Regions from separate parts of the Streptomyces sp. Pv4-95 genome, predicted to be linked through region 1. Evidence: riboswitches for the same ligand, from Rfam matches in the RefSeq annotation. Region 1 holds a riboswitch; each other region holds the start of a gene.
What was found. A riboswitch is a leader RNA that binds a small molecule or an ion and turns the genes downstream of it on or off. The one in region 1 is predicted to bind S-adenosylmethionine.

Region 2: another riboswitch for S-adenosylmethionine. It lies ahead of QOM21_RS35000 (amino acid ABC transporter permease); the one in region 1 lies ahead of thrC (threonine synthase).
Region 3: another riboswitch for S-adenosylmethionine. It lies ahead of QOM21_RS26600 (aminotransferase class V-fold PLP-dependent enzyme); the one in region 1 lies ahead of thrC (threonine synthase).

What each region holds. Positions count from the first base shown of each region.
Region 1 is NZ_CP127172.1:3,486,289-3,496,448, forward strand. Features, by position in the region: gene QOM21_RS15220 (MoaD/ThiS family protein) at 333-611, opposite strand; gene thrC (threonine synthase) at 705-1,988, opposite strand; SAM riboswitch class I at 2,006-2,166, opposite strand; gene QOM21_RS15230 (glucosyl-3-phosphoglycerate synthase) at 2,338-3,300, shown strand; gene QOM21_RS15235 (trehalose-6-phosphate synthase) at 3,348-4,829, shown strand; gene otsB (trehalose-phosphatase) at 4,869-5,765, opposite strand; gene QOM21_RS15245 (DUF3263 domain-containing protein) at 5,851-6,174, opposite strand; gene QOM21_RS15250 (extracellular solute-binding protein) at 6,230-7,498, opposite strand; gene QOM21_RS15255 (ROK family protein) at 7,799-8,731, shown strand; gene nagA (N-acetylglucosamine-6-phosphate deacetylase) at 8,731-9,984, shown strand.
Region 2 is NZ_CP127172.1:7,961,596-7,971,755, reverse strand. Features, by position in the region: gene QOM21_RS35005 (amino acid ABC transporter ATP-binding protein) at 1-96, opposite strand, end outside; gene QOM21_RS35000 (amino acid ABC transporter permease) at 93-1,103, opposite strand; SAM riboswitch class IV at 1,547-1,656, opposite strand; gene QOM21_RS34995 (hypothetical protein) at 2,162-2,272, opposite strand; gene QOM21_RS34990 (MFS transporter) at 2,912-4,234, shown strand; gene QOM21_RS34985 (NAD(P)-dependent alcohol dehydrogenase) at 4,322-5,353, shown strand; gene QOM21_RS34980 (DeoR/GlpR family DNA-binding transcription regulator) at 5,683-6,501, shown strand; gene QOM21_RS34975 (hypothetical protein) at 6,551-7,270, opposite strand; gene QOM21_RS34970 (dihydrofolate reductase family protein) at 7,840-8,469, shown strand; gene QOM21_RS34965 (NUDIX hydrolase) at 8,569-9,057, shown strand; gene QOM21_RS34960 (pyruvate carboxylase) at 9,173-10,160, opposite strand, start outside.
Region 3 is NZ_CP127172.1:6,075,604-6,085,763, reverse strand. Features, by position in the region: gene QOM21_RS26625 (NlpC/P60 family protein) at 1-959, opposite strand, end outside; gene QOM21_RS26620 (NYN domain-containing protein) at 1,252-2,625, opposite strand; gene QOM21_RS26615 (hypothetical protein) at 2,644-2,883, opposite strand; gene QOM21_RS26610 (rhomboid family intramembrane serine protease) at 3,079-3,837, shown strand; gene QOM21_RS26605 (Lrp/AsnC family transcriptional regulator) at 3,834-4,115, shown strand; gene QOM21_RS26600 (aminotransferase class V-fold PLP-dependent enzyme) at 4,167-5,546, opposite strand; SAM riboswitch class IV at 5,717-5,834, opposite strand; gene trpD (anthranilate phosphoribosyltransferase) at 5,920-6,984, opposite strand; gene QOM21_RS26590 (cytochrome bc complex cytochrome b subunit) at 7,123-8,760, opposite strand; gene QOM21_RS26585 (Rieske 2Fe-2S domain-containing protein) at 8,757-9,821, opposite strand; gene QOM21_RS26580 (c-type cytochrome) at 9,818-10,160, opposite strand, start outside.

The DNA of each region.
Region 1 (10,160 bases):
GGGGTGTGCGCCGGAACGCGTCGACCGCCGCTGAATGTATCTGCACCACTGCCCAGCGCAACAGGTCAATCGGACGAGAATTCTGGCGCCGGAGAATCGGCAATATGCGGTGAAACACCGCTTTCCCTGGGCAAGCCGGGCCGGGCATAACGCACCTGGGCGACAAATGCCGCACACACTTTGGGCACAACTCGCCGCGGTCTCATATGCGTTCGGCACGCGCGCGGAGAGGGATCTTCGCCATGGTATCCCCATTCACAGAACGGAATTGCCCCGTCCGCTTTTCGGCGGACGGGGCAATTCCAGTCAAGCGAGAGGCGAGATGGCGCGAATTAGCACCCGCCGGCCACTGCCGGAATGATCGAGACACCCGCACCGTCCGGCGTCGGCGTCTCCAGGCCCTGCTCGAAACGCACGTCGTCGTCGTTGACATAGACGTTCACGAAGCGGCGCAGCTTGCCCGCGTCGTCCAGCACCCGGGCCGCGATGCCCTGGTGGTTCTTCTCCAGGTCGGCAATCACCTCGGAGAGGGTCGCGCCGTCTGCCGCGACCTCGGCCTTGCCGTCGGTGTAGGTGCGAAGAATGGTGGGGATGCGGACGTTGACGCTCATGGGTTCTGCCTTCCAGCGACTTCGGAGTACAAGTTCGGGGCTGTGCGACTGCCTACGGCTGCGCTCGGCGGCCGTAGGGCTGCATGCGGCGGGTCAGCCGGCCAGGCCGGCCGCGCGGAACGCGTCCAGGCTCGGGCGGATGGTCGCCGAGGGCCCCGTGGTGGGGGCGACGGCGTCAAGCGTCTTGAGGCCGTCGCCGGTGTTCAGGACGACCGTGGACAGGGACGGGTCGAGCAGACCGCTGTCGATGAGCTTCTTGGTCACGCCGACGGTCACACCGCCCGCGGTCTCCGCGAAGATCCCTTCCGTCCGGGCCAGCAGCTTGATCGCGTCCACGACCTGCTCGTCGTTGACATCCTCCACCGCACCACCGGTACGGCGCGCGATGTCGAGCACGTACGGCCCGTCGGCCGGGTTGCCGATGGCCAGCGACTTGGCGATGGTCTTCGGCTTCTGCGGCCGCACCACGTCGTGGCCGGCCTTGAAGGCCGTCGAGACGGGCGAGCAGCCCTCGGCCTGCGCGCCGAAGATCTTGTACGGCTTGTCCTCGACGAGGCCGAGCGCGATGAGCTCCTTGAGGCCCTTGTCGATCTTCGTCAGCTGCGAGCCCGAGGCGATCGGGATGACGATCTGGTCCGGCAGCTGCCAGCCCAGCTGCTCGCAGATCTCGTACGCCAGCGTCTTGGAGCCCTCGCCGTAGTAGGGGCGGAGGTTGACGTTGACGAAGCCCCAGCCCTCACCCAGCGGGTCGCCGATGAGTTCCGAGCAGAAGCGGTTGACGTCGTCGTAGTTGCCCTCGATGCCGACCAGGTCGCCGCCGTAGACCGCGGCCATGACGACCTTGCCGGCCTCCAGGTCGTGCGGGATGAACACGCAGGAGCGGAAGCCCGCACGGGCCGCCGCGGCACCGACCGCACCGGCGAGGTTGCCGGTGGAGGAGCAGGACAGGGTGGTGAAGCCGAAGGCGCGGGCCGCCTCGACGGCGATCGCCACGACACGGTCCTTGAAGGAGTGCGTGGGGTTGCCGGAGTCGTCCTTGACGTACAGACCGCCGGTGACGCCCAGCTCACGGGCGAGGTTGTCGGCCTTGACCAGCTTGGTGAACCCCGGGTTCAGGTTCGGCTTGTCCGCGACGTCGGCGGGGACGGGCAGCAGCGGCGCGTAGCGCCAGATGTTGTCGGGGCCGGCCTCGATCTGCTTCCGCAGGGCCTCAGGGTCGCCGCTCGGCAGGTCGTACGCGACTTCGAGCGGCCCGAAACATTCCTGGCAGGCGAAGATCGGGCCGAGGTCGAAGCGCTGTCCGCACTCGCGGCAGGAGAGCGCGGCGGCGGGACCGAGAGCGACGGAGGGAGTGTTTTCGGTGACTTGCACAGCCATGGAGGCGAGGCCCTTTCTCCTCATCTTCCTCGCGGCGCATCTCGCCACGAGACGGATTTGGCACCTTCCCTAGCCGGGAGCCTCACGCGCGCGGGACATCAGCGTCCTGGCGGCAAGACCGGCTGGAGGGTTGCCGGGGCTTCAACGGGCCGTTTCCCTCTGCCCCTCTGGATGAGCGGTATGGCGCTGGGCCGAAACCCAGGCGTTTGTTCTGCGGGACCCCCGACATAGGACGGTGATCCGCGTTGTTCAAGACTGTAACCGAAGGCAGTGAGGGTTGAGATAGTCGTCCGAACCGCGAGATGGATCACACGGTCGTCGTTCGACGGCCACCGAGGAGATCGTAGACGTGCTGGAAGAAGTGGAGCGCTGGCTGAGCGGCCGCTCCTGGTCCGCTGCCGACCGGCCGCTCGGCCGGCTCCTGGAGGCCAAGCGGCAGACGGGCCGGACGGTCAGCGTGGTGCTGCCCGCACTCGACGAGGAGGCGACGGTCGGCGCGATCGTCGCGGCGATCCGCGGCGAGCTGATGACCGAGGCGGCGGCGCTGGTCGACGAACTGGTGGTGCTCGACTCCGGCTCCACCGACCGCACCGCCGAGGTCGCGGCGGCGGCCGGGGCGAGGGTGGTGCACCGCGACAGCGTCCTGCCGCGGCTGCCCGCGCTGCCCGGCAAGGGCGAGGTGCTGTGGCGCTCACTGCTCGCCACCAGCGGCGACATCGTCTGCTTCGTCGACGCCGACCTGCGCGAGTTCTCGCCGTCGTTCGTCTCCGGGATCGTCGGCCCGCTGCTGACGGATCCGGACATCCAGTTCGTGAAGGCGATGTACGACCGGCCGCTGGAGACCGGCGTGGACGGCTCGGGCGCCGGCCAGGGCGGCCGGGTCACCGAGCTGGTGGCCCGCCCGCTGCTGAACCTGCACTGGCCGCAGCTGGCCGGCTTCGTCCAGCCCCTGGGCGGCGAGTACGCCGCCCGACGGTCGCTGCTGGAGCGGCTGCCGTTCCCGGTCGGCTACGGCGTCGAGCTGGGCCTGCTCGTCGACGCGCTGCACACCGTCGGCCTGGACGCCCTGGCGCAGGTCGACGTGGGCGTGCGCAAGCACCGCCACCAGGACGGCCAGGCCCTCGGGAGGATGGCCGCGGCGATCTACCGCACCGCTCAACTGCGCCTCACCCGCGGCCACTTGATCCGGCCTCGGCTGACCCAGTTCGACCGCGGGCAGGACGGATTCGTGCCGCGCACGACGGACGTGGACACCGAGGAGCGGCCTCCGATGGCCGATATCCCGGAATACGCCGAGCGGCGGGCGGCCTGACCGACTCCGTACGTTTGAGCGGATCTGTCGCGGGTTAGTCTCGCGGCATGGTCTCCGAGCGCAGTGGTGCCGAGGTTCTCGTCGCGTCCAATCGCGGCCCGGTCTCCTACTCCCTGGGGGAGGACGGCGCGCTGACCGCCAAGCGCGGCGGCGGCGGGCTCGTCTCGGGCCTGTCGGCCATCGGCCCGGACACCGACGCGGTGTGGGTGTGCGCGGCGCTCGGCGAGGGCGACCGGGAGGCGGTGCGGCGCACCGGCGGGCTGCTGTCCGCGGAGGACACCGGCGGACAGCGCGTTCGGATGCTGGACATCCCGGCGGAGGTGTACGCCGACGCCTACAACGGCATCGCGAACTCCGTCCTGTGGTTCGTCCACCACATGCTCTACCAGACGCCGATCGAACCGGCATTCGATTCGGACTTCCGGGCGCAGTGGGCTTCCTACGTGGACTACAACGCCGCCTTCGCCGACGCGCTGGCCGAGCAGGCGGCGCCCGGCGCGGCGGTCCTGGTCCAGGACTACCACCTGGCGCTGGTGCCCGGCCTGCTCCGCGACCGCCGCCCCGACCTGCGCATCGGCCACTTCTCGCACACGCCGTGGGCACCGGCGGAGTACTTCGCGATGCTGCCCGACGACATCCAGCGGCAGCTGGCCGCGGGCATCCTCGGCGCGGACCACGCGAACTTCCTGACCGAGCGGTGGGCGCGGGCCTTCATCGGCTGCTGCGGGACGGCGCTCGGCGCGGACTGCGAGGTGCGCCACCCCGGCGACGAGGCGCCGTACCTCCTGACGGCCCTCGCGGGAGGCAAGCCGCACAAGACGTCGATCGGCGTGTACGGCCTCGGCGCGGACGCCGAGTTCCTGCGCGAGCGGGCGCACCGCCCCGACGTGGAGGAACGACTGTCGGCGCTGCGGGGGCAGATCGGCGGGGTGGAGCGCAGGACAATCGTCCGGGTCGACCGCACGGAGCTGTCCAAGAACATCGTGCGCGGGCTGCTCGCCTTCCGCCGGCTGCTGACCGACCGCCCCGAGTGGCGCGAGCGGGTCGTGCACATCGCCTTCGCGTATCCCTCGCGCCAGGATCTGGCCGTCTACCGCGACTACACCGACCAGGTGGGCCGGCTGGCGGAGGAGATCAACGACGAGTTCGGCACGGCGGACTGGCAGCCGGTCGTACTGCACGTCAAGGACGACTTCGCGCGTTCGCTCGCCGCCTACCGGCTGGCGGACGTCGCCCTGGTCAACCCGATCCGGGACGGCATGAACCTGGTCGCCAAGGAGATCCCGGTGGTCTCCGACGAGGGCTGTGTCCTGGTGCTGTCGCGGGAGGCGGGCGCCCATGCCGAGCTGGGCGAGGACGCGCTGAGCGTCAATCCGTACGACGTCAACGCCACCGCCGAGGCGCTGCACACGGCGCTGTCGATGGACGGCGAGGAGCGGGCCGAGCGCACCCGGCGGCTCGCCGCGGCGGCCACGGCGCTGCCGCCGGCCAAGTGGTTCCTCGACCAGCTGCGGGCGCTCCAGGCGTAGGGCGTGCGGGGCTCTGCCGCGACGGGTGCGCCCGCGCGCTCAGCCGGCGGCCAGCCGGCCCGCCAGCGCGTCGAGCAGCCCGACGACGCCGGCCGGGCCGTCGACGACCAGGTCGGCGCGCTCGGCCAGCTCGGTGACCTCGTTGTTGCCGCTGCACACCAGCACGCCCGTGAGGCCCTCGGCGCGCAGCTTCTCCACCGCGGCGAAGGCGGCCAGGTCGCCGAGGTCGTCACCGGCGTACAGGACGGTCTTCGCACCCGTCTCGCGGACCCAGTCGGCGAGCGCGACGCCCTTGTCCATGCCCGGCGGCCGCAGTTCCAGGACCAGCCGGCCGGGCTCCACGATCAGGCCGTGGCGTTCGGCGAGCGTGGTCAGCGGGCCGCGCAGCCGGTCGAAGGCGTCCTGCGGGTCCGCGGCCCGGCGGGTGTGGACGGCGAGGGCCCGGCCGCCCTTGAGCTCGACGGCGGTCTCGACCCAGGGGCCGTGCCAGACGCCGGTGTCCTCCAGGACGGCGGGGAGTTCGGCCTGCACGGCGGCGACGCCGGGGTGCGGGGGCGGGGCCTGGACGGCGCCGGAAGCCGCCTCCCAGCGCTCCGTGCCGTAGTGGCCGAGGACGACGAGGTGTTCCAGGCCGGGGGCGTGCGCGACGCCGGCGAGGCGGACCGCGACGCCGGCCGGGCGGCCGGTGATCACCGCGGCGGCGCGCAGCCGGGGCACGAGCCGGCCGAGGGCGGCGGTGGCGCCGGGATGGGCTCGGGCCTTCTCGGGGTCGGGGACGATGTCGGCGAGGGTGCCGTCGAAGTCGAGTGCGATAGCGGCGCGTTCGGGCCTGGCCAGCAGCGCGGCGATGCCTTCACGGCCCGCGGCGGTGGTCGGCGTCGGCACGGAGTGCGGCGTCGGTGAGGACTGTGGCGCGTCGTTCGAGAGGCTGCCCATGCCGTCGACCCTACCGGCGGACCACCGGCGCACGCCGGGTGCACGGGGGCATCCGGGCGGCGGGCGGTGCGTCCCCGGGCCGCGGTCAGCGGCGGGCGCGGCGGGCGTCCCGTACGCGGCGCAGGCGGTTGATGGTGACCGGGTCGTGCGCGAGGGCGCGCGGGTCGTCCAACAGGGCGTTCAGGAGCTGGTAGTAGCGGGTCGGGGAGATGCCGAGGCGCTCGCGGACGACGCGCTCCTTGGCGCCGGGGCCCGGCCAGGAGCGGCGTTCGACCGCGAGGACCGCTTCGTCCTGGGCGGAGAGGGGCGTTATGCCGGGCCCGTCGGCGGCGTCCGCCCCGGTTCCGCTCCCGCCCGCTTCGGCCTCTCCGTCGGCGCCACGCCCCGCGCCGCCCGGTCCGCTCGTCATCACGATTCCACGATAAGCCCACCGTCGGACAGCTCCCGGTGGGCCGTCGCGACCGTCACTCGGCGGTGTTGTCCGCGGTGTCCGCGGTGTTCTGGATGTCGGTGAGGACGCCTTCGGGGTTGCCCCTGGGGCCGACCGCACCGGCGACCTTGGCCTTGATGGTCTTGGAGACCAGCGGCCAGGAGGTCTTGTCGGCCGGGTAGAACTCGGCGTTGTCGAGCTGCTTCAGGAAGCCGTGCAGCTTGGCGTACCGGCGGTCGGCGAGCATGGCCTGCGACGCCGACTGGGTGACCGGCAGCAGGCCGTAGTCGCCGGAGAACCTCAGGACGTTCTTCTCGCTGTAGACGAAGTCCAGGAACTTGCCGATCTGCCGGCGGTGGCCGTGCTGCTTGAACGCCATCATCCAGTCGGCGACGCCCATGGTGGCCTTGGCCTTGCCGTTGGTGCCGGGCAGCTCGACGGTGCCGTAGTCGATGCCCTTGGCGGCTGCCTGCTTCATCAGCGTGGGGTGGCCGTTGAGCATGCCGACCTCGCCGTCGGCGAAGCCCTGGAAGGCGTCGGCGCGGTTGAGTTCGGCGGGGTCGGTGCCGGTGAGCCCCTTGCCGACGAGGTCCTTCTGGAGCCACTGGAAGGTCTTGATGTTCTCCGGCGAGTCGATCGTGTACTTGCCGATGCTGTCGGTGTAGCCGCCGCCTCCGCTGAGCATCCACATCAGCGTCTCGGCCTGTGTCTCCTCCCGGCCGAGCGGCAGCGCGAACGGCATCTTCACGCCGTGCGCCTTCAGCAGCTCGGCGTCGTGGGTGATGTCGTCCCAGCTCTTGGGGGGCGTGGTGATGCCGGCCTCGGCGAAGAGCTTCTTGTTGTAGAACAGCCGCCGGGTGCTCGCGCCGAAGGGCATGCCGTACTGGATGCGCTCGTATTCGCCCGCCTCCGCGAGGGAGGGGGTGAAGTCGGCCTGGGTGGGGATGGAGAGCAGCTCGTCGGCGCTGTAGAGCTTGTGGTCGGCGGCGTAGTCGGCATACGCGCCGATCTGTGCGAGGTCCGGGGCGTCGCCCGCCTCGACCATGTCCGCGACCTTCTTGTCGACGTCGGTCCAGGGATGGACCTCGACATCGATCTTGATGCCGGGATTCTTCTTCTCGAAGGCGCGGCCGAGCCGGTCCCAGTAGTGCTGGGAGCCGTTGGACCGGCTGTCGCCGTAGTCCGCCGCGACGAGCTTGAGGGTGACGTCGCCGTCGTCACCGGAGCTGCCGCAGCCGGTGAGAGTCAGTGTCATGGTGGTGGCTATCCCCGCCGCCGCCAGGCTCACATACCGCCGCTGCACTGCTACTACCGCCCTTTGTCCTGAATTCCGTGCTGAACGGGAATACCCCCGCGGCCTCGGGGATCGCCCTCGGCCGGCATGAACGGCGGGTGTCTCCCGCGTTCCGACACAAGGTCTACACCACTCACCTTCGCGCCATACCGGCGCCCTTCCCCGGGCAGGCCGGCGGCTTTCGGGGCGAGGGGCGGCAGCCCTCGGGGCGAACGGCAGCCGGGAACCGGCGGGTATCCGGTGCACGGAAACCAGAACGTACGGTGAGTGGACTAGACCTTTCATGTCGGATCGCGCGAAACTGTTCCCGTGAGACACGTCATCGCCCTTGATGTGGGCGGCACCGGAATGAAAGCCGCCCTCGTCGGGGCGGACGGCAGGCTGCTCCACGAGGCACGGCGGCCCACCGGCCGCGAGCGCGGCCCGGAGGAAGTCGTGGAGAGCGTGCTCGGCTTCGCCGCCGAGCTCCGCGACGTCGGCGCCCGACGCTTCGGCGCCCCCGCCGTGGCCGCCGGCGTCGCCGTGCCCGGCATCGTCGACGAGGCCGGCGGCATCGCCGTCTACGCCGCCAACCTCGGCTGGCGGGACGTCCCGATGCGGGCCCTGCTCTCCGAGCGCCTCGGCGGCATCCCCATCGCCCTCGGCCACGACGTACGCACCGGCGGCCTGGCCGAAGGCCGGATCGGCGCCGGCAAGGACGCCGACCGCTTCCTCTTCGTGCCCCTGGGCACCGGCATCGCGGGCGCCATCGGCATCGGCGGACGCATCGAGGCCGGCGCCCACGGCAGCGCGGGCGAGATCGGCCACATCGTCGTACGCCCCGGTGGGCGCGAGTGCGGCTGTGGTCAGCGCGGCTGCCTGGAGACGCTGGCCTCGGCCGCCGCGGTCGGCCGCGACTGGGCCGCCGCGTGCGGCGATCCGCAGGCCGGCGCCGCGGACGCCGCCAAGGCCGTGGCATCCGGCGACGCGCGCGCCCGGGCCGTCTGGCGGACGGCCGTGGACGCCCTCGCCGACGGCCTGGTCACCGGACTCACCCTGCTCGATCCGCAGACCCTGATCATCGGCGGCGGACTCGCCGAGGCGGGTGACACGCTCTTCGAGCCTCTCCGGGAAGCCGTCCGCCGGCGCGTTACGTTCCAGCGGCTCCCCTCGATCGTTCCGGCGGCCCTTGGGGACGCCGCCGGGTGCCTGGGCGCAGGACTCCTCGCCTGGGATCTTCTCTCCACGGAGGTAACCGCCTGATGGCACAGCAACAATCCGCGGGACGGCCCTCGGACGCCGGGCGCACCGTGCTGACCGGCGCCCGGATCGCGCGGCCGTCGGGCGTCGCCGACAACGGCCGGATCACCGTCGAGGGCGGCCGCATCTCCGACATCCGCAGCCGTGACGCCGACCGGGGCGGGGCCCGCGGCGGGGACAGCCGAAGAAGAGGGGACGTCGCGCCACCCGCGGGGGGCACCACCGTCGACCTGACCGGCCATCTCATCGTCCCCGGCTTCGTCGACATGCACGTCCACGGCGGGGGCGGCGGCTCCTTCTCCTCCGCCGACCCCGAGGAATGCCTGAAGGTCGCCGCCACCCACCGCAGGCACGGCACCACCTCCATGGTCGCCTCCACCGTCACCGGCGACCTCCCCGACCTCGCCCGGCAGGCCGCGGTGCTCGCCGAGCTCGTCCAGCAGGACGAGCTGGCCGGTATCCACTTCGAGGGACCGTTCATCTCCCCGCACCGCTGCGGCGCCCACCAGCCGGAGCTGCTGCGCGACCCGGACCCGGCGGACGTCCGCAAGCTCGTCGACGCCGCCCACGGCGCCGCCCGGATGATGACCGTCGCCCCCGAACTGCCCGGCGGCCTGGACTCCGTACGGCTGCTCGCCGACGCCGGCGTGATCGCCGCCATCGGCCACACCGACTCCTCCTACGACGCCACCCGCGAGGCCATCGACGCGGGCGCCACCGTCGCCACCCACCTCTTCAACGCGATGCCCGGCCTCGGCCACCGGACCCCGGGCCCGATCGCCGCCCTGCTGGAGGACGACCGGATCACCGTCGAGCTGATCAACGACGGCACGCATCTGCACCCCGCGATCCTCCAGATGGCCTTCCGTGACGCCGGCGCCGAGCGCGTCGCGTTCATCACCGATGCCATGGGCGCGGCCGGCATGACCGACGGGATGTACCCGCTCGGCCCGATGCGGGTCGAGGTCAGGGACGGCGTCGCGCGGATCAGCGAAGGCCCCACCGCGGGCTCCATCGCGGGCTCCACGCTCACCCTGGACCGTGCCTTCAAACGCGCCGTCACCGTCGACGGCCTGACGGTCGACCAAGCCGTCCAGGCGCTCTCCGCCAACCCCGCCCGGCTGCTCGGCATCGACGACCGGGCCGGCTCCCTCGCGCCCGGCATGGACGCCGACCTGGTGGTGCTCGACGCCGCGTACGACCTGGTGGGCGTCATGCGCCGGGGCGAGTGGCTGGTCCGTCCGGCAGGCGTCTGACGGCCCGCACGGGAACGCTCGGTGGCGGGCGGCCGGCCACCCGGTGGCCGGCCGCTCATCGGATGGTGACCGGCCCGGGTCTGGGCCAACGACCGTCGGCGATGGCATGATCGCTCGCGCACTTGTCCGCATGCCACCGCCGAGGGCGGTTGCGATACCAGCAGCCGTCCGACCGG
Region 2 (10,160 bases), 4.5 Mb from region 1:
GGGCCCCACGGTTTTCACGGCCTTCGTGCTCTCGGTCGTCTTGGCGGTCTCGGTGGACGCGCCGGTGCCGGAGGTGTTGGTGGTCTCGGTGCTCATACGGCGGCCTCCCTGCGTAGACGGGCCCTCAGATCGCGCAGACCGGCCCGCAGCTTCTGCAACGGGGTCGGCGGCAGGCTGCGCGTGGCGCCCCGGGCGTAGTACCGCTCGACGTAGAACTGGACGACGGACACCAGGCTCGTGAGGATCAGGTACCAGACGGTGGCCACGAGCAGCAGCGGAACGATGTCCCCGGGGTAGGTGGCACCCATGCTCTGCGCGGAGCCGAACAGGTCGAGCAGCGACACGTAGAACACCAGCGAGGTGCTCTTGATCAGGCCGATCAGCTGGTTGACGTAGTTCGGGGTGATGGAGCGCAGGGCCTGCGGAAAGACGATCTTCGTGAACTGGTAGCCCCTCGGCAGACCGAGCGCGGCCGACGCCTCGTGCTGGCCCTGGTCGACGGAGAGGAGGCCGCCGCGGACGACCTCCGCCGCGTACGCCGCCTCGTTGAGGCTGAGTCCGATGACGGCGACGACCATGTCGGTGGCGAGCCGTGACTCGTCGAAGGTGACGAAGGCGGGGCCGAACGGCACACCGAGGCTGAGGGTCTTGTAGAGGGCGCTGAAGTTGTAGAGGAACAGCAGCACGACGATCAGCGGCACCGAGCGGAGCAGCCAGACGTAGGTCCAGCTGATCGCGCGCAGCACCGGGCTCGCGGAGAGCCGGGCCAACGCGAGCAGAATACCGCCTAGCAGCCCCAACACCGCGCTGTATGCGGCGACTTGGAGGGTGATCCACAGCCCGTCGATGATCGTGGGACGCACGAACCAGTACAGGAACCGGTCCCACTGGTAGAAGGGGTTGGTCACCAGCCCGTGCACGATCTGGGCGACCAGCACCAGCACGATCACCGTGGCGATCCACCGCCCGGGGCGCCGCAGCGGAAGCACCCGCTGCGGCGCCGGCGGCCGAGGCGGTAGGGGTGGCGAGGGCTCGGGACGGGGAGCCGCCTCGATGGGGGGTGCTGAGCCGGAGGACACAGCAGAGCCGACACGTTCACTCATGGAGGACTCCAGCAGGTATGAACACCCCGGCCGCCAGGGTGGCTACGGCGCGATGCAGAGACATGGCTCTGCGCACGCCGTAGCGCCGGGGAAGGAGCGGCACGGGGGCAGGGAAGTGAGGGGCGAAACCAACGCCACGGCCCTCAGGGCGTCAGAACGTCAGAAACGTCCGTCGCAGCAGATGAACCGGATGCCTCCGACGCATCCGATGCGTCCGATGCGTCCGTTCCGTGCGATGCGGGTCGGAACGACGACGTTTCAGCTGCCGTCCACGGACGAGCCGTGGCGGACGGTACGACAGGAAGCCCTACACAGGGCACTGTTGACGCGGAGCAGATCGACCGGACGGTTCACGGACGTCACGACGCGACCGTAGCGCCGCCATGCGGCCGTCTCCGGAGCTGCGTACATCGCCGTCACCATCACCAAGTCCGCCCCGCGGGGCCTCGCGCTTACCGAAAAATCGTCCGGTCCGGTCGTCACCTGGGGCACCCCACCGCGATGCGAGGGTTGCCGGCCAGCCAGCCAGGGCTTGTCGCTGACACTCATGACCGAGATGCGCCGTAAGTTAGACAGGCCGCGGAAGGGATGTCAACGCCGCTGACCGGAGTCTGAGACGGCGGGGCCGACACGGCACCGCGGTCTGCGAACGCGATGTTTCGGTCGTGCGAACAGACCGGCCCGGACGGTGACACACCACGGCCGACGGTGTGAGCATGTGCGGAGATCTGCTGTGAAACCTCAGGCGGGCCCAGCCGGACGAAACCGTCCCAGCCGCGTTCGCCCTGTCGTCCCGCCCGGCAAAAGGAGCATGTGTAGGACCGCCGAGTCCCTCACCACGTAAGCCTGTTGAAGCCGCTCGCCCAGCCTCGGCGTACCCCTCGGCCACGCCGCTGAGGCCCCGCGTCGTCAACTCCGGCTCATCACCGACGTGGAAGCCGAGGAGCAGTGGCCCACCCGGCCGCGACACGCGCCGGAAGTGCGCGAGGACCGAGGCGATCTCCTCGTCGGAGATGTGGATGAGCGAGTACCAGGCGATCAGGCCGGCCTGCGAGCCGTCAGCGAGGTCGAGGTCCGTCGTGGAGCCGTCCGCGAGCCGGAGCCCGACGCGGTCCCGTCCTGGCCACCTCGATCATCCCGGGTGAGAGGTCGATCCCGAACACGTCCACACCCAGGTGAAGCAGGTGGGCCGTGATCCTGCCCGGCCCACATCCCACGTCTGCGACCGGCCCGCCTCCGCGGCTGCGCACCAGGTCGGCGAAGTGCGCCAGGGCCGTCCGCTGAGCGGGCGTCGCCTCCAGAAGATTGCGCACCTGAACGGCACAGCTCGCTGCGACGGTGCGTAGGACGTCCGTGTGTCTTCCAACCAGCGGTCAGGGCTCCGTTCGATTCCCACGGCCGCAGGCTACCGACCAGCCCACCTGAGATGGCCGCCCAAACGGCCCCCTGGACGCTGAGCCGGCCGCTGCGGCGCCGGAGCCACCTCCCCCACTTCAGGCCACGTTTTCAGTGATTCTCGCAAGCAAGATTTCACACATTTAATGAGATGTAAACGCTTGCGGCACCGTAACTTCATGGCTACTGTCCACGGCAATCCACCAGGAAATGAGGAGCGAGCCCTTGCGCGCAGTCGTCGCCAACGGCCCTGGTCGGCCCCCTGCCGTCGAGCGACTCACGGGGCTCGCGGCGCTCGGCCTCGGCCCAGGTATCCGCGACATCCCCACGCAGGACGACTTCACCGAGACCGGAGCCCCCTTCACGGGCACCGGCCGAAGGACGCACACCACGCCGGCAGGAGTGACACAGCCATGAGCACACGCACAGAAACCTCGTACCGGCGCCATCCGATCGACCGGATCGGCATCCCCAAACCGCTCGTCTGGGGCTACGTCGGCCTGCTGTTCTTCATGATCGGTGATGGCGTCGAGACGAGCTATCTGTCGAAGTTCTTCGGGACCGACCTCGGGTTCTCGGAGACCGGCGCGGGCGCGATCATCACCGTCTACGGCGTCACGGCGGCCATCGCCTCGTTCCTGGGCGCCGGCCTGCTGTCCGATCGATGGGGCCCGCGGCGGGTGATGGCGATCGGCGCCGGGATCTGGGTGGTCTTCCACGTCCTGATGCTGACGGTGGCCATCCCGGCCGAGAGCTACGACCTCGTCATGATCACCTATGGTGTGCGCGGCTTCGGCTACCCGATGTTCGCCTACGGCTTTCTGTCCTGGATCATGGCGGTGGCCCCCAAGGACCACCAGAGCAAGGCCGTCGGCTGGTTCTGGTTCGCCTACAGCTCCGGCTATCCCATCATCGGCTCCTTCCTGTTCGCCGCGGCCATGCCGATGATCGGCTTCTACCCGACGCTGTGGCTCTCGTTGGCGATGGTCGCCGCAGGTTCCCTGATCGTCCTGCTCCTGCTGCGCGAGCGCACCGGCCTCACGGGGCTGGCGCCGGGCCGCGATGCCCGTACGGAGCTGCTGGGCACCTTCAAGATCCTCTTCGAGAAGCCGAAGCTCGGGGTCAGCTTGATCATCCGGCTGATCAACACCACGCCCTCCTTCGGCATGTGGGTCTTCATGCCGTTCTTCGTCAGGGATCTGGGGTTCAGCGACGGGGAGTGGAACACCCTGCTCGTGATCATGATGGTCACGAACCTGGGTGCCCTCCTGGTCTTCGGTGTGCTCGGTGACAACTGGAGCGGCCGCAAGACCTGCGCTCTGTTCGGCGGTGTGCTCGGGGCCCTCGGGTGCCTGCTGTGCTACTACCTTCCCGCGGCGGCCGGCTACGACTTCCCCGTGGCCGCCCTCGCGGTCGCCGTCTACGGAGCCGGCCTTGCGGGCTACGTTCCCCTGCCCGCGATGATGATCACTCAGGCACCGGACCGCAGAGGCCAGGTGATGGGCGTCTACACGCTGGGCGCCGGTCTGAGCGTCGCTGTCGGCCCGCTCATCGGGACCGTCTCCTACAGCACGTTCGGATTCCAGGGCCTCATGTGGATCTACGCGGGACTGCTCCTCGTCAACGCGGTGCTCTGCCTGTACGTCACCTCGCCCGGCGACGGCATGCGCCCCGAAGCCCACACCGTCACCGAGGGAAGCCGGTCAGAGGAACCGGTCCCGGGGACCCTCGCCTGACAGTCCTCCTCGCCCCTCCCCCGCACGCACCCGGCTGCCGATGGTGGACACACCTCCAGCCCGCTCCTGAAAGGTCGCACCCCCGCAATGTTCCAGACACCCGCCACCATGCGCGCCGCCGTACTCCAGGGCCCCGAACAGCTCGTCATCGAGGAACGCCCGGCCCCCTCCCCCGGGCCGCGCCAGGTCCTCGTCCGGGTCGACGCGGTCGGCACCTGCGGATCCGATGTGCACTACTACCGCCACGGCCGGATCGGTGACTTCGTCATGACCGCGCCGATGATCCTCGGTCACGAGCCCGCCGGAACCGTGGTGGCCCGCGGCCCCGGCGCGGAGCGGCACGAGGTGGGCCGGCGGGTCTCCATCGAGCCCGGCACGCCCTGCGGCTCCTGCGCCGAATGCCGCCTCGGCCGGTACAACCTCTGCCCCGAGATGGTCTTCTACGCCACCCCTCCGGTGGACGGTGTCTTCTGCGAGTACGTGGCGGTGCACGAGGAGTTCGCACACGCGGTACCGGACTCGCTGAGCGACGAGGCGGCCGCCCTTCTCGAACCGCTCTCGGTGGGCGTGTCGTCCTGTCGCAAGGCCCGGGTCGCCCCGGGTGACCGGATCCTGGTCACCGGCGCCGGGCCGGTCGGCCTCATCGCCGCCCAGACCGCGCTGGCCTTCGGGGCGTCCGAGGTGGTCGTCACCGACATCGTCCCGCACCGCCTGCAACTCGCCCGGGAATTCGGGGCCACTGCCGTGAACGTCGCGCAGACCCCGGTGTCCGAGCTCGATTTCACCCCCGATGTCCTTCTGGAGTGCAGCGGCATCCCCGGCGCCATCAACGAGGCGATCCGCGCCCTGGGCCGGGCCGGTCGCGCTGTCCTGATCGGTATGGGCGGCGACGAGGTGCCCTTGCCGTTGGCCAAGGTCCAGAGCCACGAGCTGGAGATCACCGGCACCTTCCGTTACGCCAACACCTGGCCCGCCGCAATCGCCCTGGCAGCCTCCGGCCGCGTCCGGCTCGACCCGCTGGCCACCCACGGCTACGGCCTGGAAGACGCCGAGCAGGCGCTGACGGTCGGCACCCGGGACGCCACCGCGGTCAAGAGCGTGGTCTACCCGCAGAAGTAGCGGGCAGGAGTCCGTGGCCCACCCCCCACTCAGCGCTCCCGGGCTCCCGGCTCCTGCGGCGACTTCATTTCGTCACCGCCGAGCCATGTGCAAAACTCGGAGATCAAGGTCACAGGTGCCTGCCGACACCTCAACGCCGAGTCGTCCGCACCGCGCCGACGGCTCGGTGCGGCGGACAACCGGCCGCCGAGCGAGTACGGCTGGAGCGGTGAACGAGCAGCGCGAGCGGCGTTCACCGCGGCGGCCCGTGACCGTACGGCGGTCGGCCCCTGGGTCCGTCCGCGGCGGAGCCGGCCGTCCGGGGCGGCGCAGGAGAGGAGGGCGGCCACGTGTCCGCAAAGGCGCGACTGTCGCAGGCCGCTCTCGAAGAGCGGCGGCAGGCCGTCCTGCAGTACGTCGTCGACCACGGCGAGACCCGTATCGACGATCTCGCCACCCGCTTCGACGTCAGTCTGATGACCATTCACCGCGACCTCGACGACCTCGCGGGACGGCACCTCCTGCGCAAGGAACGGGGGCGCGCGCTGGCCTTCCCCGCCCTGACCATGGAGGTTGCCACCCGCTTCCGTGAGTCCACCGCCCTCGCGGCCAAGACCGCTCTCAGCGCCGCCGTGGCCGAGCGCATCCGCCCCGCCAGCACCGTCCTCATCGACGACTCCACGACTCTCTACCCTCTGGCCGACGCCCTGGCCCACCTCGGCCGGATCGACGGACTCACCGTCATCACCAACTCCATCGGCATCGCCCAACGCCTGGGCAGCGTCACGCCCGGTGTCGCCATCACCCTTCTCGGCGGCACGTACGAGAGCGAATTCAATTCCTGTACCGGCGCCGAGGTCACCCGCGCGCTCTCCCGCATCCGCGCCGACGTCGCCCTCATGTCCGCGGTCGCCGTGCAGAACGGTCAGCTCTTCCACCCCTTGCGCGCGTACGCCGACGTCAAGGAAGCCATGCTCGCCTCCGCCGACGAGGCTCTGCTGCTGGTCGACCACTCCAAGTTCGGCAAGACGGCCACGTACGCCTACGGCACCGCTGCCGCGTACGACACCGTCCTCACCGATACGGGCACGCCCGACGACCAACTCGCCGCCCTCCGGGACCTGGGCGCTTCCCTGCAGGTCGTCAGTCCCGGGACCGCTTCCACCTGAGACGCGCGCCTGCTTCACGACCCGTCCGTACGCGCGACCGGCGGGCTTCTCAGCCGCTGGAACGAGACCCGCTTCCGGTGTTCGCTGACGGAGACGGTGACGGCCCTTCAGGACTCCCGGGCGCCGAGGAAGAGTCGCCCCGGCCCATCACCCGGTAGCCCGGCTCGCCGTCACCCTCGCGGTTCTCGTCACCTTCGAGCGTCACACTGCCGTACTTGCCGTCGGCCACCCACTCGACCTTCACGGTGAACCGGACGTCCCTGCCGCCCGGGCGGAGCCGCAGGTTCAGCTGCTCGGGGTCCTCCGCGGTGACGGTGAAGGGAAGGTCCGTGGCCTGGTGGCTGCCCGACTTGCCGGCAGGTGTGACCGGTGAAGGGACCCGGGTGAGATCGACGTCGAAAGCGCGGCCCTTGAGAGTTGCCGGGCAGCCCGTCGGCTCGGCGACCGTCCCGTCCGTCGGCGAGGGCTCGCTGGACACCACGTTGACCTCGACACCGATGACCATGATGGCCTCGTCCGTCTTGGCCTGCAGGGTGATGGGCAGGCTCGCGGGATTGCCCGGCGCGGCGACCGGCACGCCACGCTTGCACTTCGTCGCGGGGTCCGCGGACTCCATCGGATCGAGGTAGAGGTGCTCTCCCCCGACGGCGTGCGAGGCGAACGCCGTGAGGCCGGGTGGGCCGCTGATCGAACGCCAGGCCCAGTCCCACAATCCCTGCACGGCCCAGAAGCCGACGGCACCGATGAGCGGCAGCACGACCAGCGTCACCCAGTGCGTGCGGTCCCGCAGCGGGGACGGGGATGGGCGCGGTAACTCCGGCTCCGCCGCAGCCTGCGCAGATGGCGGGGCGTCACCCCCGTCGCTTCCCTGGGGTGATCCTTCTTCCTCGTGCGAGGAGCGATCCCCCACGTGCGACCTGCGCTCCTCCGGCGAAGTGGTCTCCTCGACATCGCTCCCGCGCGACGTGCGCTCGTCTGCCGTCACAGCTACCCCCGATTCCACAACGACCCTGGTCGACGCCCCGCAGTGGTGACTGACGGCACACCACCAACCGTTCGCCGAAGGCCGGTCGTCCCGGGACGCGGACGGGCCCCGGATCACGGATCTCAGTCCATCACGCCGCCGCCGCTGCTGTCATGGCCGCGCCATTCGGGGTCACCGAAGCTCTGCCCCGGCCGCTTCCGCTGCCGGCCGACCTGCTCCCGGTTGCGTGGAGCACCGCAAACGATCACGTGATGCGCCCAGGACGGCTGATCACGCGGCGCGGCGATGAGTTCTCGCCGGTCCTGGAGTCAATCCTGGTACCGGCGAATTTCCCACACCCGGAAGGCAGCACCATGAGCAAGTTGATCGTGACCGCATTCATCACCATGGACGGCGTCATGCAGGCCCCCGGCGGCCCGAACGAGGATGTCGACGCAGGCTTCGCGCACGGCGGCTGGCAGGTCCCGTACGTCGACGACGACTTCATGGACCTCATGACGCGGGTATTCGAGCAGTCCGCCGACCATCTCCTGCTCGGCCGGAAGACCTATGACATCTTCGCCGCCCACTGGCCCCGCGTGACCAACGAGGACGACTCGATCGCCGTGAAGCTCAACTCCATGCCCAAGTACGTCGCCTCGCGCACCCTCGACAGCCTGGAGTGGAACAACTCCCATCTGCTGAAGGGCGACGCCGCGGACTCCGTCGCGCAGCTCAAGAAGCAGGTCGACGGCGTGATCATGACTCAGGGCAGCAGTGACCTCATCGCCACCCTCCAGCAACACGACCTCGTCGACGAGTACCGGCTGCTCGTCAACCCCGTGGTCCTCGGCACCGGCAAGCCCCTCTTCAGCCAGGGCGCTGCCGCCACCGCCTGGAGGCTCACGGAATCCCGCGCCACGAGTGTGGGCGTGCAGTACTGCGCCTACGAGCGCGTGGGGAAGCCGGAGTACGGAACCTTCATGCTCGACGAGGAGGGGTGATCACGCTCGACGCGTCGACCCCGAGGCCGCGGCGCGTCCGGCGGCCTGACGGAATCGGCTCCGTAGCGGCGCTGAGGACGGGGCGGGCATCATTGCGAGGTGTCGACCTCACAAGGCCCGCCGCTTGCCGTTGACGATCGCGGAAATGCCCTGACCTCCTTCTCCTCCGGGACGGAAGAGGCACCGCCCCTCGACGCGCCGCTGCCGTTCTCGCTGGTGGCGCTGTGGCACGGCGATCGCGTCCTGATGGTCTTCGACCGGTTCCGGCAGTCCTGGGAACTGCCAGGAGGACGCATCGATCCCGGAGAATCCCCACGCAGAGCAGCCGCGCGCGAGCTGCTGGAGGAGACCGGTCACGCACCCGCCGGACGGCTCAGGTTCGCCGGCTACGCCGGCTTTACGCTCGCGCCCGACCGGCGCGCCGAATACGGCGCCCTGTTCACCGGTCACAGCGCCGGACTCCGCGAGTTCGAGCCCAACGACGAGATCGCGGCCATCCGCTGGTGGGATTTCCAAGAGACTCTGCCGGGACGAGTGCAGCCTCTGGACGTCCACCTCGCCCGGCTCACCTGTTTCACCAGCTCGTGAGGCGCGGGTCAACTCTGCCCCGGCCGTCGTCGGCCGGAGGCCGGGGCCGAACGCCGTGGCGTTCTCGGTACGTACGCGATCGGCCCACGCGCGCCGGCCACCGGCCTCACCCGCCCTACTGGGCGATGACGATCAGCAGATCGCCGCCTTCCACCTGCTGCACGGAGTCGACCGCCAGCCGCCCCACCGTGCCGGCGACCGGTGCGGTGATCGCCGCCTCCATCTTCATCGCCTCGATCGTCGCCACCGTCGCGCCCGCTTCGACCTGGTCGCCCGCCTGCGCCGCCAGCGTGACGACGCCCGCGAACGGCGCCGCGACGTGCCGCGGGTCGGACTTGTCGGCCTTCTCCGCGGGCGGCAGGTCGGAGGCGACCGAACGGTCGCGTACCTGGACCGGCCGGAGCTGACCGTTGAGTGTCGTCATCACCGTGCGCATACCGCGCTCGTCCGCCTCGCCGATCGCCTCCAGTTCGATGAGCAGCTTCACACCCGGTTCGAGGTCCACGACGTGTTCCTCGCCCGCACGCAACCCGTAGAAGAAGTCCGTGCTGGGCAGAACGCCGGTGTCACCGAAGGCGTCGCGCTGCTTCACGAACTCCTTGGTCGGTTCGGGGAAGAGCAGCCGGTTGAGGGTGGCCCTGCGGTCCTTCTCCAGGTCCTCGCGGTCCTCCTCGGACAGCTCGGCGACCGGCGCGGCCTCGACGCGGCCCCTCAGTGCCTTGGAGCGGAACGGCTCGGGCCAGCCGCCGGGCGGGTCGCCGAGTTCGCCCCGGAGGAACCCGATGACGGAGGCCGGGATGTCGTACTCCCCGGGGTCCGCGGCGAACTGCTCCGGCGTGACGCCCGCGCCGACGAGGTGCAGTGCGAGGTCGCCGACCACCTTGGACGACGGTGTCACCTTCACCAGACGGCCGAGGATGCGGTCGGCGGCCGCATACATCGACTCGATCTCCTCGAAGCGGTCGCCCAGGCCCAACTCCCGTGCCTGGACACGGAGGTTGGAGAGCTGCCCGCCCGGGATCTCGTGGTTGTACACGCGCCCGGTGGGGGCGGCCAGGCCCGCCTCGAACGGTGCGTAGATCCGGCGAACGGTCTCCCAGTAC
Region 3 (10,160 bases), 2.6 Mb from region 1:
TTGGGGGCGTGCAGGACCTGGCCGTTGCCCGCGTAGAGGCCGATGTGGTGCAGGTCGCCGTAGAAGAGCACCAGGTCGCCCGGCTTGAGTGCGTCCTGCCCGCCGATCCGGGTGCCGGCGTTGGCCTGCTCCTGGGAGGTGCGCGGCAGGGACTGGCCGGCCTGCTGGTAGGCCCAGGAGGTCAGTCCCGAGCAGTCGAACGAGGACGGGCCGGTGGCGCCCCAGACGTAGGGCGAGCCTATCTTCGCCTGGGCGGCGGACAGGGCGGCCGCACCCCGCTGCGAGGCAGGCACGTCGCTGCCGAGGTCGATCCGGGAGTTGCTGCGGTTGGCGCGGTCCTCCTTGGCCTGCAGCGCGGCGCGCTCCTTGGCCGTGAGGGTGTTGAGCAGCTCCTGCGCCTTGCCGAGCTTGCCCTTGATCTCGTCCTTCTTGTCACCGAGCGCCTTGCGGGTCTCGGTGAGGTCCTCGATCTTGCTCGCGGCCTCGGCGCGCGCCTGGGCGAGCCGGCGCTGCTTGTCCGCGATGGTCTTCAGCTGGTCGGCCTGCTTGCCGCTCAACTGGTCGAGGGTGGCGGCCTTCTCGAGGTAGGAGTCCGGGTCGCCGGAGAGGAAGAGCTGGACGGAGGGGTCGATGCTGCCGCTGCGGTACTGGCCGGAGGCGACGGCGCCCAGGCCCTTGCGCAGCTGGTTCAGCTCACCCTGGCCGCGGGCGACCTTGTCCTGGAGGCTCTCGACCTCCTTCTGGAGCTTCTCCTGGTCTTCCTTGACGCCGTTGTACTTCTCGGTGGCCTGCTCCGCCTGCTCGTAGAGCTTGTCGACCTCGGACTTGACGTCCTTCTTCGTCTGCTGCGGATCGGCCTGGGCGGCCTGCGACGAGAGGGCGACGGCCGCGGCCGCGGTCGCGGTCAGCACGGTCACACGAGTACGGCTCGGCTGCTTGGGTCGACGGTGGGACGCCACGAAGGCGAGCTCCTTCTTCCTCCAGCCGCCTACCGGGAAGTGGGGGGGGTGAGACCCCGGCTCCGCGTGAACGCTGCGGACTCGGCGGTTCCTTCACTGTTCATCCCGGGTGGATGATCACCTGCATGAAGGTTCGAGGCCTGACCTTAGTAACCGAGTTGTGATCGCTTCAAATCCTCACGGCAAAAAACTGCGTCACACGCCCAAGCTTTACCAACATCACACGGGCAGTAATGGGCATTTGACGCTCAGATACCGTCGGCGGCGATTTTCCCGCCGGATTCCGCTCGGCTCAGGTCCGCGCAAGTCGCTTGAGAAGCAAGGCCGATGCGACCGGCCGGGCGCCGGCCTTCGCGACACCGTCGGCCACTTCCCGGTCGGTGGAGACCACGACGACCGGGCGGCCGGGCGGTTCGGCCCTTACGAGCTGACGAATCAACTCATCGGCCGTTACGCCCGGTTTGCTGAACAGCACCCGCACCCCGCGCGGCGGCGCGAGCAGCACCGGCGCCGCCAGCTCCGCGCCGTCGAAGACGCAGGTCATCTCCGCGCCGGTCTGTGCCGCGAGCACGGCGAGCCCGCCCAGCAGCCGCAGCCGCTGCTTGTCCAACGGCATCGTGGGATAGCCGGTCTTGGTGACGTTGTAGCCGTCGACCACCAAGTGCGCCTGCGGCAGGGCCAGAAGCTGGTCGAGCAACGCCGGATCCATGTCCGAAAGCGCCCGGGTTGCGACGTCCTTCGGTGTCATCTGGCCCGGTGCGACCGCCTCGACGGTGTCGGCGGGGTGGACGCTGGCCGGTGGCAGCGCCAGCTCGCGGCGCAGCCCCTGAGCCGCGTCCAGCACCGTGTCGAGCAGCAGCCGCAGCCGCATGTCCTCGACGCTGCGCCCCTCGCGGGCGGCCCGCCTGCTGGTCTCCAGGGACGCCTCGGTCTCGGCGATCCTGGCCTTGAGCCGGCGCAGCTCGCTGTCCGCCGCGGTCTTCTCGGTGGCCGCCTGGGACCGCTGGGCCTCCAGGGCGGCCTCGGCCTTGCGCACCGCGGCCTCACCGCGCTTGACGTCGCTCAGCGCACTGCGCAGCTTGCGCTGGAGCGACTCGTTCTCCTTGCGGGCGGCGTCGAGGTCCACCCGGATCCGGTCGGCTTCCGCACGGGCTTCCGTACGGGCCTGCGACAGCTCCTCGCGGAGCCTGGCCAGCTCCCGCTCGGCCTCCTCGCCGGCCCGCTCGGCACTGGCCCGCTGGGCCTCCTCGCCGGCGGCCGCGACGAGCTTGACCCAGCCGTCCGGGCGCAGGACGTACGCCGCCGCCGCGACATCCAGCGGGTCGGCGGCGGCGGGCGGGGTGCCGTGGTCGAGGGCGGCGGCCAGCTCCGGCTGGGCCTCGCGGAGCTTGCCCGCGATGCGTTGCCGGAAGACCGCGTCGCTCTCCAGCGCCGCGGCCATCGCGTTACCGGCGAACTTGGCGCGGCGGGACGGCGTGAAGCGGGCGTACTGACGCAGCGGAGGCGGGAGTTCGGAGACGGTCAGGCCGCCGAACGAGTCCGCGGTGAGCGCCACCACACGGCGCCGGACGCCCTCGGGCAGCGGGCGGTCCAGCACGTCGTCGGCCGCACCCTCGGATGCGGCGGCACGCTCCGCCCCCGGCTCCCCTTCTGGACGCTCCACCACGGCTGCATCGCTCCGATCTCAGGCGCTCGCGCCCGGCCGGTCCACCAGCTCGATCTGGTCGACCGCGTTGCACCAGCGGCAGCGCACGGACTCGATGTTCTCACTCAGAACCTCGCGCTCCTCCACCTTCGGCTCCCCGGCCAGGTCGAGGTGGAGGTACTCCACCACCTTGGACTGACGGGTCACATCGAAACGCGTGAGGTTGCCGCACAGCGTGCAGCGCCACCGGGTCTCGGCCGTCGGCAGGGGAACAGCCATCGTGTCGTCCTCTTTCGTGCTCGTCGTGCTCGTGCAGTTGTGCGGTTTCACGCGGTGCGCCGTCGGACTGCGGAAGTACGCAAAGTACTGCCTGTAACCCTACGGCCTGACGGGGGGCCGGTGCGGGTCCGCCCAGGAGCCGGGACGCGGCGAGGCACTCTGTCCCGATTGCCCGCATTGCGCCATGATCACTTCATGACGGCGCCGTCCCTGTTCCCCGGAGTCCCCCGGCCCCCGCACCCGGCCCGGTCCCTCGCCGTGGTGTTCTCGCGGGTGACGAACGTGCTGATCGGCCTGTGCTGCACGGTCTTCGTGATCGGCCCGGCCTCCGGCCTCAACCACGTGTACGGCACGGGCGACGCCCTGCTGCAGGCCCAGACCGCTTACTTCGAGCGCTGGGGCGTGATCCCCGTCGACCTGTGGAGCGGCTCGGTCGCCGCGCTCGCCACCCCGCTCAGCGCGCTGTTCGTCCACGGCAGCTGGCTGCACCTGCTGGGCAACATGCTGTTCCTGTACGTCTTCGGCGGCATGACCGAGGCGCGGATGGGCCGGCTGCCGTTCGCCCTCTTCTACATCGCCACCGGCTATCTGGCGCTGCTCGGCTACGCGGCCGCCCACGCGGCCTCCCCCCAGACCCTCGTGGGCGCGTCCGGCTCGATCTCCGGTGTCCTCGGCGCCTTTCTGTACCTCTTCCCCAAGGCCCGGGTGACCAGCCTCTTCCCGTTCCTGTTCTTCCTGCCGCTGCGCTTCCCCGCCTGGATCGTGCTGCTGTTCTGGTTCGGCCTGCAGTGGCAGGCGGCGCGGCACGATCCGGGCGGCCCGGGGGTCGCCTACCTCGCCCATGTGGTGGGGTTCGCGCTCGGGTTCCTGTACGCATGGGTGCGCTACGGGAGAGATAGTGTGGAGGCCACCCGGGGGAACGAACCGGCGACCGAGGGAGAGAGCCAGCCGTGATCACGTCGATCGTGCTCATCAAGACCAGCGTGGACCAGATCCCGGAGATCGCCGAGAAGATCGCCGCGCTGGAGGGTGTCAGCGAGGTCTACTCCGTCACCGGTGCGCACGACCTGATCGCGATGGTGCGGGTGGCCGCCCACGACGACCTCGCCGATGTCATCCCCGGCCGGATCAGCAAGGTGCCCGGCGTCGCCTCCACCGAGACGCACATCGCCTTTCGCACCTACTCCCAGCACGACCTCGAAGCGGCCTTCGCCATCGGCCTGGACGCCTAGCAGGCGTCCGGAGGCCGGCGGCGAGGACCGCCCGGTCCCGGGGCACCAGCGTCAGGCCGAGGTGTCGGGCACGCAACGCCCGTCCTCGGTGCGGTAGTTCCAGCGCGCACCGTCCGCCACCAGTTCCTTGACGGCCCGCACGAACCGCTCGACATGCTCGTCGGGCGTCCCCGCGCCGAAGCTGACCCGGATGGCGTTCAGCGACCGCTCCCCCGGCGCCGCCTCCGGCGCACCGCACTCGCCCGGCTCCTGCGGCTCACTGCCCAGCAGGGTCCGCACCAGCGGGTGGGCGCAGAACAGGCCGTCGCGGACGCCGATGCCGTACTCGGCCGACAGCGCCGCCGCGAAGTGCGAGCTGTTCCAGCCCTCGATGACGAACGACAGCACGCCCACCCGCGGGGCGTCGTCCCCGAAGAGCGAGAGCACCTTCACCTCGGGCACCTCGGCCAGGCCCTCGCGGAGGCGGGCGATCAGCGCCTGCTCGCGGGCGACCAGGCTGTCGAAGCCGGCCTCGGTCAGCGCCTGGCAGGCGGAGGCGATGGAGTAGGCGCCGATGACATTGGGCGAGCCGGCCTCGTGCCGGGCCGCGGTGGTGTGCCATTCGACGTCCACGCCGCCGTCCGCGCGCCGCGAGACCTTGCGGCTGGCGCCACCGCCCGCCAGGTAGGGCTCCGCGGCCTGCAGCCAGTCCGCGCGGCCGGCCAGCACTCCGGCGCCGAACGGGGCGTACAGCTTGTGTCCGGAGAAGGCGACCCAGTCCACGTCCAGGGTGGCGATGTCGACCGGGTGGTGCGGCGCGAGCTGGGCCGCGTCCAGCACGATGCGGGCGCCGTGCGCATGCGCCGCGGCGGCCAGCTCCCGCACCGGCCACAGCTCACCGGTCACGTTGGAGGCACCCGTCACGCACACCAGCGCCGGGCCGGTCCCCGCCGCCCGGCCTGCCAGGGCCTTCTCCAGGGTCTCCACCGCCTGCTGCGGGGTGCGCGGCGCGTTCAGGTACGTCACGGCGGTGTCCGCACGCTGCTCCCACGGCAGCAGCGAGGCGTGGTGCTCGGTCTCGAAGACGAAGACCTCGGTGTCCCGCGGCAGGGCGGCCGCCAGCAGGTTCAGCGAGTCGGTCGTCGAACGGGTGAAGACCACCTGGTCATCGGCGCGGCAGCCGAGGAAGCCGGCGATGGTGGCGCGGCTGTTCTCGAACAGGTCGGTGGACAGCTGCGAGAGGTATCCGGCACCGCGGTGCACGCTGCCGTAGTACGGCGCGTAGCCGGCCACGTCGTCCCAGACCCGCTGCAGGGTCGGTGCGCTGGCGGCGTAGTCGAGCGCGGCGTAGTCGACCTCGCCGCCGGTCACGAGCGGGACGAGGACATCCCGGCCCAGAACCGGCAGCGGGGCACAGAGCGAACGGTCGGCGGCGACGGCGGAAACAGACATGGCGAACTCCCCTGGGAGATAAGCGAATTCGCTGCGAAACGGCCGTGAGCACAGAAAGCCGCGGCGGCGCAGCGTGAAGAGAAAAGGGTGCGGAAAAGGGGCCGTCGGGCCCTATCGCATTCGCTGAATCACGGAGAGATCTCCCTCGACAACCAGGATCCCTGGCGAGGGATCCGCGCTTGCCACAGACCTCGCTGCCTGCGGCCTGGTCATCACCCGGGGCACCCCGCCACGGAAGGAGGGTTGCCGGACAGCGGGCCGGGGCCTGCATCGCTGTCACTCGTGACCTGCGCAGAATCATGCCACACCGACCGGCGGGCGCAAGACCCGGTCCGAAGGACGGACCGAGTCCTGCGTCACACCACGCGGCCGGTCAGACGTTGCTTGCGGCCACCCAGCGCTCCAGGGCCCGCTTCGCGGCGCCGGAGTCGATCGACCGGGCGGCCTTCTCGATGCCGGCCCGGATCTGCTCCGCCAAGGGCGCGTCGGAGGGCTCCAGGGCCACCAGGGCGGCCGCGGAGTTCAGCAGCACCGCGTCGCGCACCGGCCCGGTCTCGCCCTCCAGCAGCCGGCGGGCCACATCGGCGTTGTACGACGCGTCCGCGCCGCGCAGCGCCTCCACCGGCACCAGGGGGATCCCGACGTCCCTGGGGTCGAAGGACTCCTCGCGCACCGCGCCGTCCCGCACGATCCACACCCGGGAGGTCGCCGTCGTCGTCAGCTCGTCCAGCCCGTCGTCTCCGCGGAAGACCAGCGCGGAGGAACCACGCTCGGCGAGCACCCCGGCGAGGATGGGAGCCATCCGGGCGTCCGCCACACCGGTCGCCTGCGCCCGCACCTTCGCCGGGTTGGTCAGCGGGCCGAGGACGTTGAAGGTCGTACGGATGCCCAGCTCGCGCCGCGCGGGCGCGACATGCCGCAGCGACGGGTGGAACTTCACCGCGAAGCAGAAGGTGATGCCCGCTTCCTGGGCGACCTCGGTGACCCGCTGGGGGGTGAGATCGAGGTTGACCCCGAGCTTCTCCAGCACATCGGACGCGCCGCTGGCGGACGAGGCCGCGCGGTTGCCGTGCTTGACGACCTTCGCGCCGGTGCCGGCCACCACGATCGCGGACATCGTGGAGATGTTGACGGTCTTGGCGCCGTCGCCGCCGGTGCCGACGATGTCGACGCTCGGCCCGGGGACCTCGATCAGCCGGGCGTGCCGGTACATCGTCCGCACCAGCCCGGAGATCTCCGCGACGGTCTCGCCCTTGGCCCGCAGCGCCACCGCGAACCCGGCGATCTGCGCGTCGCTGGCCTCGCCCCGCATGATCCGGTCCATCGCCCACGCGGTGTCGTCCGCGGCGAGGTCACGGCCGTCGAGCAGGGCGTTCAGCACGTCCGGCCAGGTGTGGGCCGCCACGCTGTCGCCGCCTACCGGGGTCACAACGTTCATGGTCCACACTCCTGGATCGTCTCCTGCTTGTGCCGTCAGCCTACCGAGGCCCCGGCAGGCCGGAGGGCCCCGTCCATTCGCCGGACGGGGCCCTCTGGGTGGCGTGCTACCTGCCGTGACTACACGGCGCTGCGGGGATCAGTGGTGGCCGTGGCCACTGGTGATCTCCTTGTACTCCTCGGCCGTGGGCTTCGGAATGACGCTGTCCTCGCCGTAGTACGACTTCGACAGCTTGGCGCGCAGCTTCTGCCCCCGCGACACCTTGCGGGCGACACCGTTCTCGTCGACCTCGGGGCCGAGCTCCACGGGCTTGGGCTGCTCGTGCTGCGTGAGCGTGTGCAGCTGCTCCTGGTCGAGCGGCTCGTGCACCTCGATGAACTCACCGTGCGGCAGGCGCTTGATGACGCCGGACTCGCGTCCGTGCAGCACCTTGTCCTTGTCGCGACGCTGCAGACCCAGGCAGATCCGCTTGGTGGCGATGAAGGCCAGCACCGGAAGGACGAAGAAGCCGATCCGGACGAACCAGGTGAGGGAGTTGAGCGACAGGTGGAAGTGCGTGGCCCAGAGGTCGTTGCCACCACCGATCAGCATCACGAAGTACGCGACCAGCCAGGCGACGCCGAAGCCGGTGCGGGTCGGGACGTTGCGCGGACGGTCCAGGATGTGGTGCTCGCGCTTGTCGCCCGAGACCCAGGACTCCACGAACGGGTAGACCGCGATGGCCACCAGGACCAGCGGGAACACCACGATCGGGATGAGCACACCGAAGTTCACGGTGTGGCCCCAGAAGTTCCACTCCCAGCCCGGCATCACACGCACCAGACCCTCGGCGAAGCCCATGTACCAGTCGGGCTGGGCGCCGGTGGACACCTGGTCCGGCCGGTAGGGGCCGATCGCCCACACCGGGTTGATGCTGGCGATCGCGGAGATCACCGAGATCACACCGAAGACCAGGAAGAAGAAGCCTCCGGCCTTGGCCATGTAGACCGGCAGCAGCGGCATACCGACGACGTTGTTGTTGGTCTTGCCGGCACCCGGGAACTGCGTGTGCTTGTGGTAGAAGACCAGGATCAGGTGCGCCACCAGCAGGCCGAGCATGATGCCCGGTAGCAGCAGGACGTGCACCGTGAAGAACCTGGGGATGATGTCGTGCCCCGGGAACTCCCCGCCGAAGATGAAGAACTGCAGGTACGAACCGACCAGCGGCATCGCCAGGATGACGCCCTCGATGAACCGCACGCCGGTGCCGGAGAGCAGGTCGTCGGGGAGCGAGTAGCCGGTGAAGCCGGTGAACATGCCCAGCACCAGCAGCAGGAAGCCGAAGAGCCAGTTGACCTCACGCGGCTTGCGGAAGGCGCCGGTGAAGAACACCCGCATCATGTGGACCATCATCGCGGCCAGGAAGACCAGGGCCGCCCAGTGGTGGATCTGCCGGATGAGGAGTCCGCCCCGGACGTCGAAGCTGATCTCCAGCGTCGACTCGAAGGCCTGCGTCATCCGGACACCGTGCATGGGCACGTAGGAGCCGTGGTAGACGACCTCGGCCATGCTCGGGTGGAAGAACAGCGTCAGGTAGACACCGGTCAGGATGATGATGATGAAGCTGTAAAGCGCGACCTCACCCAGCATGAAGGACCAGTGGTCCGGGAAGATCTTGCGCATGTTGGACTTGGCGAGGCTGTAGATGCCCAGCCGGCCGTCCGCCCAGTCGGCGACCCGCTCGCCCGCGGGCGCTTTGCCGCGGCGCGTGGTGGTCGCGCTCGTCTCGTTACTCATCCGCGCTCCCAGAAGCTCGGGCCGACGGGCTCCCCGAAGCCGCTTGCGGCCTCCAGGAAGCCGTCCTTCTCCGTGATGTGCAGCTGCGGCAGGGCGTGACCCGCCGGACCGAAGATCACCCGGCCCCCGTCGGAGAGGTCGAACGTCGACTGGTGGCACGGGCAGAGCACGTGGTGCGTCTGCTGCTCGTACAGGCTGATCGGGCAACCCACGTGGGTGCAGATCTTCGAGTACGCCACGATGCCCTCGTGCGACCAGGCGAGCTCGTGCTTGTCCTTGATGTTCTGCGGCTGAATCCGCACGAGCATCAGGGCGTCCTTGGCGATCTGCTGGTTGAAGTCCTCGTCGTGCTCCTCCAGGCCCTCGGGCTTGGCGAAGGTGAGCGAGCCGACCGCGATGTCCTCGGGACGGAGCGGGAGGTTCGTCGACTGGTTGACCAGGCGGACGCCCTTCTTCCAGCCGGTGGTGCGCAGCTTCGTCCCGGGCAGCGGGCCGAGGTCGCGCAGCAGGACGACGCCGGAGAGCGGCACCAGGGCCAGCGCGCCGAACATCGTGTTGCGGATCAGCTTGCGCCGGCCGAACTGCGACTCCTTGGCACCCTGGGCGAAGTCCGCCAGGACCTTGGCCTTGACCTCGGGCGCGGCCTCGATCGGGTGCCGCTCGTCGGCGACCTCCTCGTCCGACATCAGCGTGCGGGCCCAGTGGACGGCACCGGCGCCGATGCAGAAGAGCGCCACACCGAGGGTCATACCGAGCGCGAAGTTCAGCGCGCTGATGTGACCGATCGGCCAGATGTAGACGATCTTCTCGATCGGGAAGATCACGTACGAGGCGATGAAGCCGACCGTGGCGAGCATGGACACCAGGAACAGGAAGGCGACGGTGCGCTCGGAGCGCCGCGCGGCCTTCTCGTCGATGTCCTGGATGCGGTGCTCGTGAGGCGGCAGGCCCGGGTCCGCGAACGGGTTGCCCGCCGTCTCCACCGCGGTGTCGTGAGCCGTCTCCCGCTCACTGGGAAGGGTTTCTTCCGGCACGTCTTGGTGTCGTCCAGTCTCACTCATGACTTCTTGGCCTTCGTAGTCCGGGCAGCGACCCAGATGGCGACCGCGATCAACGCACCAAGGCCGAAGACGTAACCGAAGAGACCCTCACTGACCGGCCCGAGACCGCCGAGGTCCAGACCGCCGGGGCTCTCGGATTCGTCGCCGTTGACGGCGTCGAGGTACGCGATGATGTCCTTCTTGTTTTCCTTCGTCAGCGAGCCGTCACCGAACGAAGGCATGTTCTGCGGGCCGGTTTCCATGGCCTCGTAGATGTGCTTCGGGTCCACGCCCTCGAGCGTCGGTGCGTACTTGCCGTTGGTGAGGGCGCCGCCCTTGCCGGTGAAGTTGTGGCACTGC